One region of the Paenibacillus sp. FSL R7-0345 genome, then DNA from elsewhere that is predicted to be linked to it. Evidence: riboswitches for the same ligand, from Rfam matches in the RefSeq annotation. Region 1 holds a riboswitch; each other region holds the start of a gene.
The links. Region 1 has a riboswitch for cyclic di-AMP ahead of NST84_RS02490 (hypothetical protein). Riboswitches for the same ligand answer to the same signal wherever they lie in the genome.

Region 1 (3,276 bases):
CTGGGATGCACAGACCCGTACGGTCATCCTGAAGACCAAGACAGCAGCCGGCGGCAGCCAGACTGCTGTAAATACCCAAGGCGGCCGCGGCTTCATGTGGGAAGTCCAGAGCAATGGCAATACCGTGTATCTGGTCGGATCGATGCATATTGCGGATGAGAGCTTTTACCCGCTGAATGCAGAATTTGAAGAAGCCTTTGCCGAAGCCGATTATCTCGGGGTAGAAATTGATATCAGCAAAGCAGCCGACGAGGCCTCGCAGAAGCTGGTTTTGGATATGGGTATGTACCAGGACGGTACGACGCTGAAGGATCATATCTCCAGTGAGACATATGCCAAGCTGGGCGAGGTGCTTAAGCAGGCGGGCGTTAAGGCAAATGCACTGGACCAGTTTAAGCCTTGGGTAGCAGAAACGACACTCAGCAGCCTGAAATCAGCGACGGCCGGCTATGAGGCTTCCGCCGGAATCGACCTGTACTTTATCCAGAAGGCGATTGAGCGCAAAATTCCGATTATGGAGCTGGAATCCTACGAATCCCAGCTGGGCATGTTCAACAACTTCTCCAAAGAGCTGCAGGAGGCTAATCTGCTGTCAGCGATTGAAAATTACGATCAGATTGATGAGAGCGTCGATGTAATGGCCGAGATCTGGAAATCAGGTAATGATGAGCAGCTGCTGCAGCTGACCAACAGCTTTTCCGGAGATGCTGAATATTACAAAGCCATGCTGGTTGACCGCAACATCGGTATGGCCGACAAAATTGACGGATATCTCAAGAACGGCAAAAACGAGGAGTACTTCATCGTAGTCGGCGCAGCACACTATCTGGGTGAGCACGGCATCGTGAAGCTGCTGCAGGATAAGGGATATACAGTAGTGCGGAAATAGATGAAATAATAAAAACGGGTATCGTCCTGACAGGGCTGATGCCTGTTTTTGTTTTGTGTAAAAAAGGCTTAATCTGCGGAAGGCTGGTGATCTCGCCGGCAATAGTGTACCTTTGTACTAAGGAGTGGTAATCTTGAACATCAATTTAAAAACACCTGTACTGGTAGCTGTTTCCATCCTGCTGATTATAGCCAGCAGTCTGCTGCAGCCGGAGGGAAGTACACTGCTGGGCGCTCTGCAGACACTGCTGCTGGGTCTGGGGATTCTCGGCTGCCTGATGGCTTTCCTGCGTTTTACCAAGAGCAGTAAGAAGAACAATACCGGCAGGAAAAAGAAATGAAGCAATTTGAAGAAACAGAGAGTAAAAGCGGAAAGTAAGCGTTATTTACGTGTTTTTCTTCTTCCCCGGAGGTTATTTTGCCGGGTTTGACGATTTACAAGCAGGTGCTGCAAAAGGTATGATACATCTGTTTAAGCTAACTTCATAAGATATCCGCTTAATTTCCGTGTAATGGAAAGCGGGGGAACCAACAACCGGAGGCCGGGGCAAACAGGCCGGGCCGGTTATGGGGTGAATCCTGAAAGCTGAATGAGAAGTGAACTCTCAATACGGCAGACAGGTAGGGCGACTCTCAACGCCCGAATCCGTCAGCTAACCTCGTAAGCGTATTGTAGAGAGGATCAGCGCATTGTGACCGTTAACTGGACCACAAAGGGAATCCTTTGTGGTTTTTTGCTGTGTTTTAATAGATAAATTCAGATAGAGAAGCAAGGGGAAGGGGAGACGGAAATGGACGTTCAGGAGGACTATGCACTAATCTGTGCACCGACAAAGGCGGGAGAGCAATTTATCAAGCTGCTCAAAATGAAAGGCTGCAGATTCGCAGGCCTCGCCAATAATCCGGCCGAGAAGCAGCGGCTGACAGAGCTGGGGGTTGAGGTGATTTTTGAAGTGGATACCCGGCATCTGAACACCTGGCTCAGACCGCCGTTCCCGGTAGGCCGGATCTATCTGTTCGAGAGCAGTGTCGCCTTATGCTGCCGGTATGTGCAGATGTGCCGGACATGGACGAGCGGGCCGATTTCCGTAATTACAACCTCCATGAGACCAAGGTTAGTCTACAAAGGGCTTGGGGCTGACAATGTGATCTACAGCCACAGCGGGCAGGTGGGGCATCTGGCGGCGGAGTGCGAATAACGAAAGGCCGGCAATGATAATAAAAAAGGTATTCCCCGGGCTTCGGACCAGGGAATACCTTTTTATTGTACAGAGTAAAAAGTGACGTTACCTTGCAGCCGCAATCAGTTCCTGAAGCTCAGGCAGGTTGAAGCCTTTAATGGCACGGTCGCCGGATACCGTTACAGGGATACCCATGAAACCAAGCTTTTCAACTTCCTCCTGATACACTGCGCTGGCCATAATATCGCGCACTTCAAAGGGAATGCCCTCATTGGTGAGCAGCTGCTTAACCTGATTGCAGTCGCTGCAGCCTGCGGTGGAATAGACAATTACCGGCTGGCTCATTGCTCAACGGCCTCCTTGATGGCGTTACGGGTAATTTTCCAGTGGGAGGTGTTCCAGCTCACTTCGCTGCCGTCCAGCAGGAAAATCTGCGGGGATTCATGCTTGATGCCGAACTCCTCGGCAATCTGATTGGAGACCGGACGGTCCTCAATAACATGGACAATCGCTGCCGGTGTATCCGAGCTTTGAACATAAGCCTGGAACTCCTCATGCGCTTTGGCGCTGATCGGGCAGGTTGTGCTGTGCTTGAAAAGCAGTTTTTTGCCGGGTTGCCCGACATATTGGTGCAGTTCGTCAGAAGTATGCAGCTGTTGAATAGACATCGATATCACCCTCCTGGGATACAAAATTAGTAAGCAGTACTGCCGGTTAAACATAGCTGTTAACCTGTAACTATGATTGTAGCATAGTTAAAAATTAAAGCAAAAGAAAGCTTGCAGCATTCCGCTGCCGCCATCCGGGAGCTTCCGAACGTTGTAAAAACCTGGGGGGCGTGCTAAGGTGAGGGAGACAGGCTTTACGGTCAAAACAGCCTTGAAAGGAAAGAGGTGTGATCTCTGATGCCAGAATTGAAAGCCCTTGCACTGGGCAGCTATACCGACGTGAAATATCATCCTTTTGCCGGAGTGGACGAGGAGTTTAAGGAGATTCTGTCGCCTGCCTTTACGGTTGAGCCTTCCGAGGATTTCGGGCTGCTGAACCCGCAGACACTGGCGGAATATTCGCTGGTTGTGTCTTACACGGAGTTCTCCGACCACAAAATTGCACCTGCCCACAGCGGGGCGCTGCTGTCATATGTAGCAGGTGGCGGCGGCCTGCTGGTTGTCCATAACGGCATCTCCATGCAGCGTAATCAGGAGCT
Region 2 (3,276 bases), 540 kb from region 1:
TAACGGTCCAGCAGTATCTACTAATGGATGAAGCTATGATTCAGACGGTCTTTATGCAGTGGACACTGGAGCAGGATGAGCTGCTGAGCGACTTGTGCTGCCGGTTTATACACCGTAAACTGTATAAATATGTAGAGATCGAGAACCTGGACGCGGAGAGAATTGACGAAATCCGCCGCAGCTTTGCCGCAGCCGGGCTGAATGCAGAATACGACCTTGAAATTGATTTTCCGACAGATCTTCCCTATGATGTATTCCGTCCGGGAGATGCTTTCGACAGTAAACAGATTCTGCTGCTGGACCGCCATGACAGGCTGAAGGAAATCTCCGAGGTTTCCGATATTGTACGCTCTATCAGCGGAATTCACCGCGGCAGATACCACTTGTATTTCCCGCAGGACAAGCTGAATAAGGCACTTGCGCAGCTGCCAACGTCAGTGGCCGAGATTTTTGCAAAATAATACAAAAAAAGTTGGCATTCATCATAGAAATGAAGAAAGAAAGGAAGCTGCACTATGCGACTATTTGACACACATACCCATCTGGATGCTCCACAATTTGATGAAGACCGCGAGGAAGTGATCTCCCGGGCAAGGGAGGCCGGAGTAACAAAGATGATCAATATCGGTTTTAACCGGGAAACCATCCCCACAACCATGAAGCTGGCCGAGACCTATGATTATATTTATGCAGCTGTCGGCTGGCATCCGGTTGATGCTATTGACATGATGGAGGGGGATCTGGAATGGATCGCTTCGCTGTGCAGTCATCCGAAGGTGGTTGCCATCGGGGAAATCGGTCTGGATTATTACTGGGATACTTCTCCGAAAGAGGTACAGCATAAAGTACTCCGCAAGCAGATCGGGCTGGCCCGGGAGCTGAACATGCCAATCTGTATTCATAACCGTGATGCCCATGAGGACGTAGTAAGGATTTTGCGGGAAGAGAAGGCAAATGAAGTGGGCGGGGTTATGCACTCTTTCTCAGGCAGCTGGGAAACGGCAAAAATGTGTCTCGACCTGGACTTTCATCTGGGCTTCGGCGGGCCAATCACATTCAAGAACGCCAGGGTGCCCAAAGAGGTGCTGGCGAAGACGCCGCTGGACCGCCTGCTGATCGAAACAGACTCCCCCTATCTGACTCCACACCCCTTCAGAGGCAAGCGGAATGAGAGCAGTTATGTTAAATTAGTTGCAGAAGCAGCGGCGGAAATAAAAGGGATTGATTTACAGGAATTAGCGGAAATTACGTATGCGAACGCACTGGTACGATTTGGGATTGTCTGAAATCGGGAGGAAAACCGGTGAAAAAAGAAGTATAACCGATATATTAAATCATTTTAATCTTAAAATGGACGAATATTACAATATTTTAATCATTTTTTTGCGTAAACGTGGTTGAACCGTCCTTTACAACATGCATCAAAACAGGATATCATCTTTTCAGTGCAGTGAGCTGTTGTTACTGTGACAGTCACTGATTCATGGATCGTCTCGCTGAGTCTCCGTATGGAGAACGGGGGAACCAATATTGCACTGCCGCATGGGCGTACATAGAGTACAACACAAGATGTGCCGCAGACATTATTTGATTTCTTCACGTGGTCTTTGGGGTGAATTTGAGGGCAACCGCCGTGAGCGGGTGACCTGAGATAGGGCGTCTCTCTTATGCCCGAACCCGACAGCTAACCCCGTAAGCGCAAGTAAGAGAGGAAACCTCGTGCATAAACATTCCCGCGTATTCTAACACCCGGAGAAGCCACGAAAGAGTCCTCTATAGAACTCTTTTTGGCTTTTTTTGTTATGAATAATGCGGCTGTCCCCAGCATACTGTTATATAACAGGTTGTGGGAGTTCTTATGCCGGGCAGGCGATCCATGAGCAGGAAACGCTGAAGTTATGCGGGCGTATCCTGTTGCAATCTCAAACCTAGTTTCGTCAGATATGATTCAGTCAACTTTGATATACTATTTGGACGACGGGGCTATGTAAGGAGGATGGAGAGAATGGGCGTATTCCAACCAGAAGTATCCCATGATTCGCAATCATCCAGCAGGTCTTTCGCATTACGGTTAAAGCAGGTGAATCCTCGCGTACTTTCACTTGCAGGTGCGGTATCGATTGTTATCGCGCTGTTAATTCTGCTGTACGTACACGGCCAAGGCAATAAAGTAATTAACTTAGTAATAGACGGAGAAGTGCGTACGCTTGAAACGCGTGAATCGCTGCTCAGCGACGTGCTGGCTAAGGAACAGATTAGCCTTACAGCGCATGACCAAGTATCCATAGGCCTTAGCGATGAAATACAGGACGGCGACCGTGTTACGATTACCCGTGCGCAGAAGCTTACGCTTACTGCAGACGGCGCAACTAAGACGCTGTACACCACCGAGGAATCGCTCGGGGATGCCATATCCAAGCTGGGCTACAGTCTGGATGGCGACGACAAGATTTTCCCTTCGCTAGATACCGCAGTTACATCTGACATGAAAGTCAAGATTGTCCGTATTACCAAACAAACGGTACAGCAGACAGTAAGCTTGCCTTTCAAAGTCATCAAAACCGCAGATCCTTCCCTGTATAAGGGAGACGTAAGAGTTGCACAGGCAGGCAAGCCGGGCGCCATCATCCAGCATTACCAGAAGATCTATCAGGATGGTGAACTGGTCTCCAAGACCATGATCGGCAAGGAAGTGCAGACTGTGACCAAAGACAAGATTATTGCCGTTGGTACCAAGAAGCTTCCGACACCTGTTGTTGCTGCAGCAACAACCCCAACCCAAACCAAAACAACTACCTCCAGCTCTGCTAAAAAAGTAGCAGCAACAACGAACGTCGCGCATAAGGCAGGCGTAGACTTTGAGTACAAGAGAATGATCAAGAATGTTTCGATGACGGCTTACTCTTCAGAAGAGCCCGGTATTGGAACCAAGACGGCTTCTGGAACACGCGTAACTGAAGGCCGTACCATTGCTGTAGATCCGGATGTAATACCTATCGGCTGGTGGGTGTACATTGAGGGATTGGGATTCCGCCGTGCAGAGGATACAGGCGGTGCCATTAAAGGCAACAAGATCGATGTCTACTACGATTCACTAAGCCACGCCCGTAATTTCGGACGGAAGTCCCGGACGGTATACGTCATTGGACCAGTGAAGCCGGAGCTGAATTAAGGCCACGTCTTTTGCAAATTAGCGGTTTATAAGATATAGTGGGGATAGCACTTTATGAACGGGCTAGCTCATCACTTATACATTCTTTAGCCAAAAAGAAGAGG
Region 3 (3,276 bases), 470 kb from region 1:
CACCGCGGCCGCTTGTATTAAAGAATACAAGATCGCCTTCCCGCAGATTATCACGGGAGATAGCAGTACCCATCTGGTATTGGGAGCCGGATTGATGCGGCAGGTTAATGCCGATCTTATCAAATACGTACATGGTGAAACCGGAGCAGTCAAAACCATTAGTCGATACTCCGCCGGATACGTACTTGGTACCGATGGCCTTATCGATGACTTTATCCATCTTGGAATCAGCGAAAGCGCTTCCTGCCCCGATGGTAAGCATAATAGAAAAGCTGAGTAGTGCGGCGGCTAACTTCTTCTTCAAAAGTAAATACCCCTTCCAAATGCCTACGAGGTTAGCTTAAGGGTTCGGTTGAAGGTCCCCTATGACCCCTCTGTGAATAGGAGGTCAATTCACCCAAAATCGGTTCCCCCGTTTCCCTTATTTCGTAAGGGAACTCGGCACGACTGTTGATTAGATTAGCTGGCAGAACATTATGACAAAACGTTTGAAAAACCCGGTTGAATAATTACAAAAATGTTACTAAAAGCTCACTGCGATAATTGTAGCAAAGACAGAGGCCGTTGGCAATCACTTAAAACATATTAGTGCATAATATTCGCGCTTTTTAAGAGAGCATTCTGCTTAATAAGGCTCAAATTTACATGCAAAGTAAGCCTTTTCTGAAATAATGTTGGAATTTTTAGTAAGAGGGGTGTTTCATAAGCCCTAAACATGTGTAAAAGAAAGAATAAGGATAAAAAAGGAAAACCCGGAGCTGATTACGGCAATAATCAAGTCCGGGCCATATAAGTTACAATTATGTGTCAGAGGTTATAGTTGTGGGGAATGTTCAATCGTAAGCGACAGCCTGGTAAGCTGTTGTGCTCATTACGCGTTTGGCGCCAACGTAGCGGTTGGCCCAGTAAGCCTGACTAAGCGAACTGATGATTACACCCTTTGAGCTGGAGGACTGTGCAAATTTTCCTTGACCGACGTAAATACCGACATGTGAGACGCCGCTGCCCAGCGTATTGAAGAATACGAGATCGCCGGCACGCAGATTGCTTTTGGAAACAGCTGTTCCTACACTGTACTGTGCTTTGGAGGTACGGGGCAGAGTAAGACCGATGCTCTTGAATACGTACTTTGTAAATCCGGAGCAGTCGAATCCGGCAGTGCTTGTTCCTCCGGTTTTATAAGATACTCCGATGGTTTTAGCGATAACGGTATCCATTTTGGAGTCAGCAGAGACACTTCCGGCCCCCATAGTGAACACCATCACAAGACCCAGCGCTGCTGCGGTGCATTTCTTTTTTAGGTGTGTACGAAAAAATGTGTGACTTTTCAAAAGATGTACTCCTTCCAAGGCCTGCGAGGTTAGCTTAAGGATTCGGTAGAAGGTTCCCCTATGACCCCTCTAAAGCGAGATCAATTCACCCAAAATATGGTTCCCCCACTTCCCGGTGCTGGGAATTTGGCGTTTTATGCACCAGAACAGTGACTGTTGATTGACAATGTTGAAGTGTATAAGGTACATACAGTTAGTCGAAATAGTTTCAAAAGATTACAAAGTTGTTACTAATGGTACAGGCATCATTGTATCAGAGGTTTTGATGTTTTGCAAATGCATTGTAATTCTAATACCAAGTACAAAAGAGTCACACCCCTGAAGCAGAGGCAGTGACTCTTTTAATATGCCGTTTTGGCGGAAAATTATTGTGGAAATGTTTTGCTGCTCCATAGATGATACTGGGCGGCGATTCCCCACATTTTGAACAGGGTGGACGGAAGCGGTGCAACCTGACGGAGAAGCAGCGCAGGCAGTCCCGGATAGAACAGACCCGTTAACGCGCACAGCAGCCATGTCAGCAGCCCACCTGCACCAAGCGCGATTGAAGCCCCTGTAGAAGGAACAAGCAGCCTCATATAAGTCAGCAGCGCGGAGAACATGCCTGTCCCGGCTGTATAACCGAATTGCATGTAGAGCAGTACAGTACGGATGATATACAGATACAGCATCCAGGCCAGCAGATAAGGCACAAGCTTCAGCAGGAGCCTATAATCGAGAAGCCCGCCTAACAGCAGGTTATACATTTTGGGCAGCAGCCAGTAAAATGGAAGCGCCGAGAGCGCCCATTCAGCTAGACTGAAGATAAACACCGGGAGCCCGTAAAGCTTCATCCCCGGGAAAAAGAACAGTCCGCGCTCCCCCCTGCGCTCCTGATGCAGCTCATGCAGCAGACCGGCGCGGATAAAGGGGGAGAGCAGCAGCCGCAGCAGAGACAGCCCGAGCAGCAGCCAGAGCCAGCGCTGGACCCCCGGATCTGCACCCAGGGCGGCCTGCCCTTCGATGTAATACAGCAGCCTGCCCAGTCCGCTGCCGCCGGCATGGGTGTCCGGATAACGCAGCAGGACCGGAATGACAGCTGACCTGACGAACCTGTACAAAAAATAGCCCCAGAGCAGCCGGTAGATAAAAAGCAGAATCAGAATATAAAATTGCTCCTTCATGCTGATCCAGCTGCGGGAAATCGCTCTTTTCACTATCCTTCACCTCACCAGACTAGAGTTCCGAGCAGAGTTTCAAGCAGTTTGGTTACACTTAGCGTCCAGCGCGAGAGCGTCTTCGGCGCAAGCTCGGCCAGCATGAAATTATTAAGATGCTTAGCCTCCAGGAGAATGGAGTGTCCGGGATCAATGTCAACAGAGGCCAGAGGGGCTTTGTAGGATAGCTGAAAAGCAGTCGTTTTCTGCTCTCCGTTCCAGAATTGCTGTACCGTGTACCCGTCGGTGAAGGTGAATTTGACCGGAACATTGGCATAGCTGCTGCCCTTATTGCTAACCTCCACCGTAGCCTCATAGCGGGCTTCTCCGCCGTCCGGACTGTTTTTGGCAGTGCTGGTGGTAATGCGGTCTACGGAAAAATCGGGTGCTCCGCCGCTGTATACATACTGGTCAAAGTAAGTCTGCCATGACTGCTTGGTTACTTTTTCGACAACTTTTTGAAAATCAGCCGTAGACGGATGTTTGAACCTGTATTTACGGGCATAGGACAGCATGATGGCATCCATGGTTTTGGTGCCGACCTGCTGCTCGATATCCTTGAGTACCAGCTTGCCGCGGATATATACATTGCGTGTGTAGCCGTCAGCAGCAGCATATTTCCAGGTCTCCAGATTTAGCGGCTGAGGGACCGTAACCAGGCTGGCCTGCAGCGTATTGTTGGAGCTGACCCCATACTCCTGCTCCATCAGGCGGTCTTCGGCGTAAGAGGTAAAGCTTTCATCCAGCCA

Region 2: it holds a riboswitch for cyclic di-AMP, as region 1 does, so the genes downstream of both, NST84_RS00155 (G5 domain-containing protein) here and NST84_RS02490 (hypothetical protein) in region 1, are expected to answer to the same signal.
Region 3: it holds a riboswitch for cyclic di-AMP, as region 1 does, so the genes downstream of both, NST84_RS00515 (C40 family peptidase) here and NST84_RS02490 (hypothetical protein) in region 1, are expected to answer to the same signal.

What each region holds. Positions count from the first base shown of each region.
Region 1 covers NZ_CP152002.1:573,243-576,518, forward strand. The annotation lists gene NST84_RS02480 (TraB/GumN family protein) at 1-889, shown strand, start outside; gene NST84_RS02485 (hypothetical protein) at 1,023-1,229, shown strand; cyclic di-AMP (ydaO/yuaA leader) riboswitch at 1,374-1,573, shown strand; gene NST84_RS02490 (hypothetical protein) at 1,680-2,087, shown strand; gene NST84_RS02495 (glutaredoxin family protein) at 2,175-2,414, opposite strand; gene ytxJ (bacillithiol system redox-active protein YtxJ) at 2,411-2,737, opposite strand; gene NST84_RS02505 (ThuA domain-containing protein) at 2,975-3,276, shown strand, end outside.
Region 2 covers NZ_CP152002.1:33,889-37,164, forward strand. The annotation lists gene NST84_RS00145 (HD domain-containing protein) at 1-461, shown strand, start outside; gene NST84_RS00150 (TatD family hydrolase) at 516-1,286, shown strand; cyclic di-AMP (ydaO/yuaA leader) riboswitch at 1,485-1,714, shown strand; gene NST84_RS00155 (G5 domain-containing protein) at 2,006-3,172, shown strand.
Region 3 covers NZ_CP152002.1:106,554-109,829, forward strand. The annotation lists gene NST84_RS00510 (C40 family peptidase) at 1-262, opposite strand, end outside; cyclic di-AMP (ydaO/yuaA leader) riboswitch at 310-454, opposite strand; gene NST84_RS00515 (C40 family peptidase) at 834-1,262, opposite strand; cyclic di-AMP (ydaO/yuaA leader) riboswitch at 1,335-1,473, opposite strand; gene NST84_RS00520 (hypothetical protein) at 1,697-2,527, opposite strand; gene NST84_RS00525 (M1 family aminopeptidase) at 2,539-3,276, opposite strand, start outside.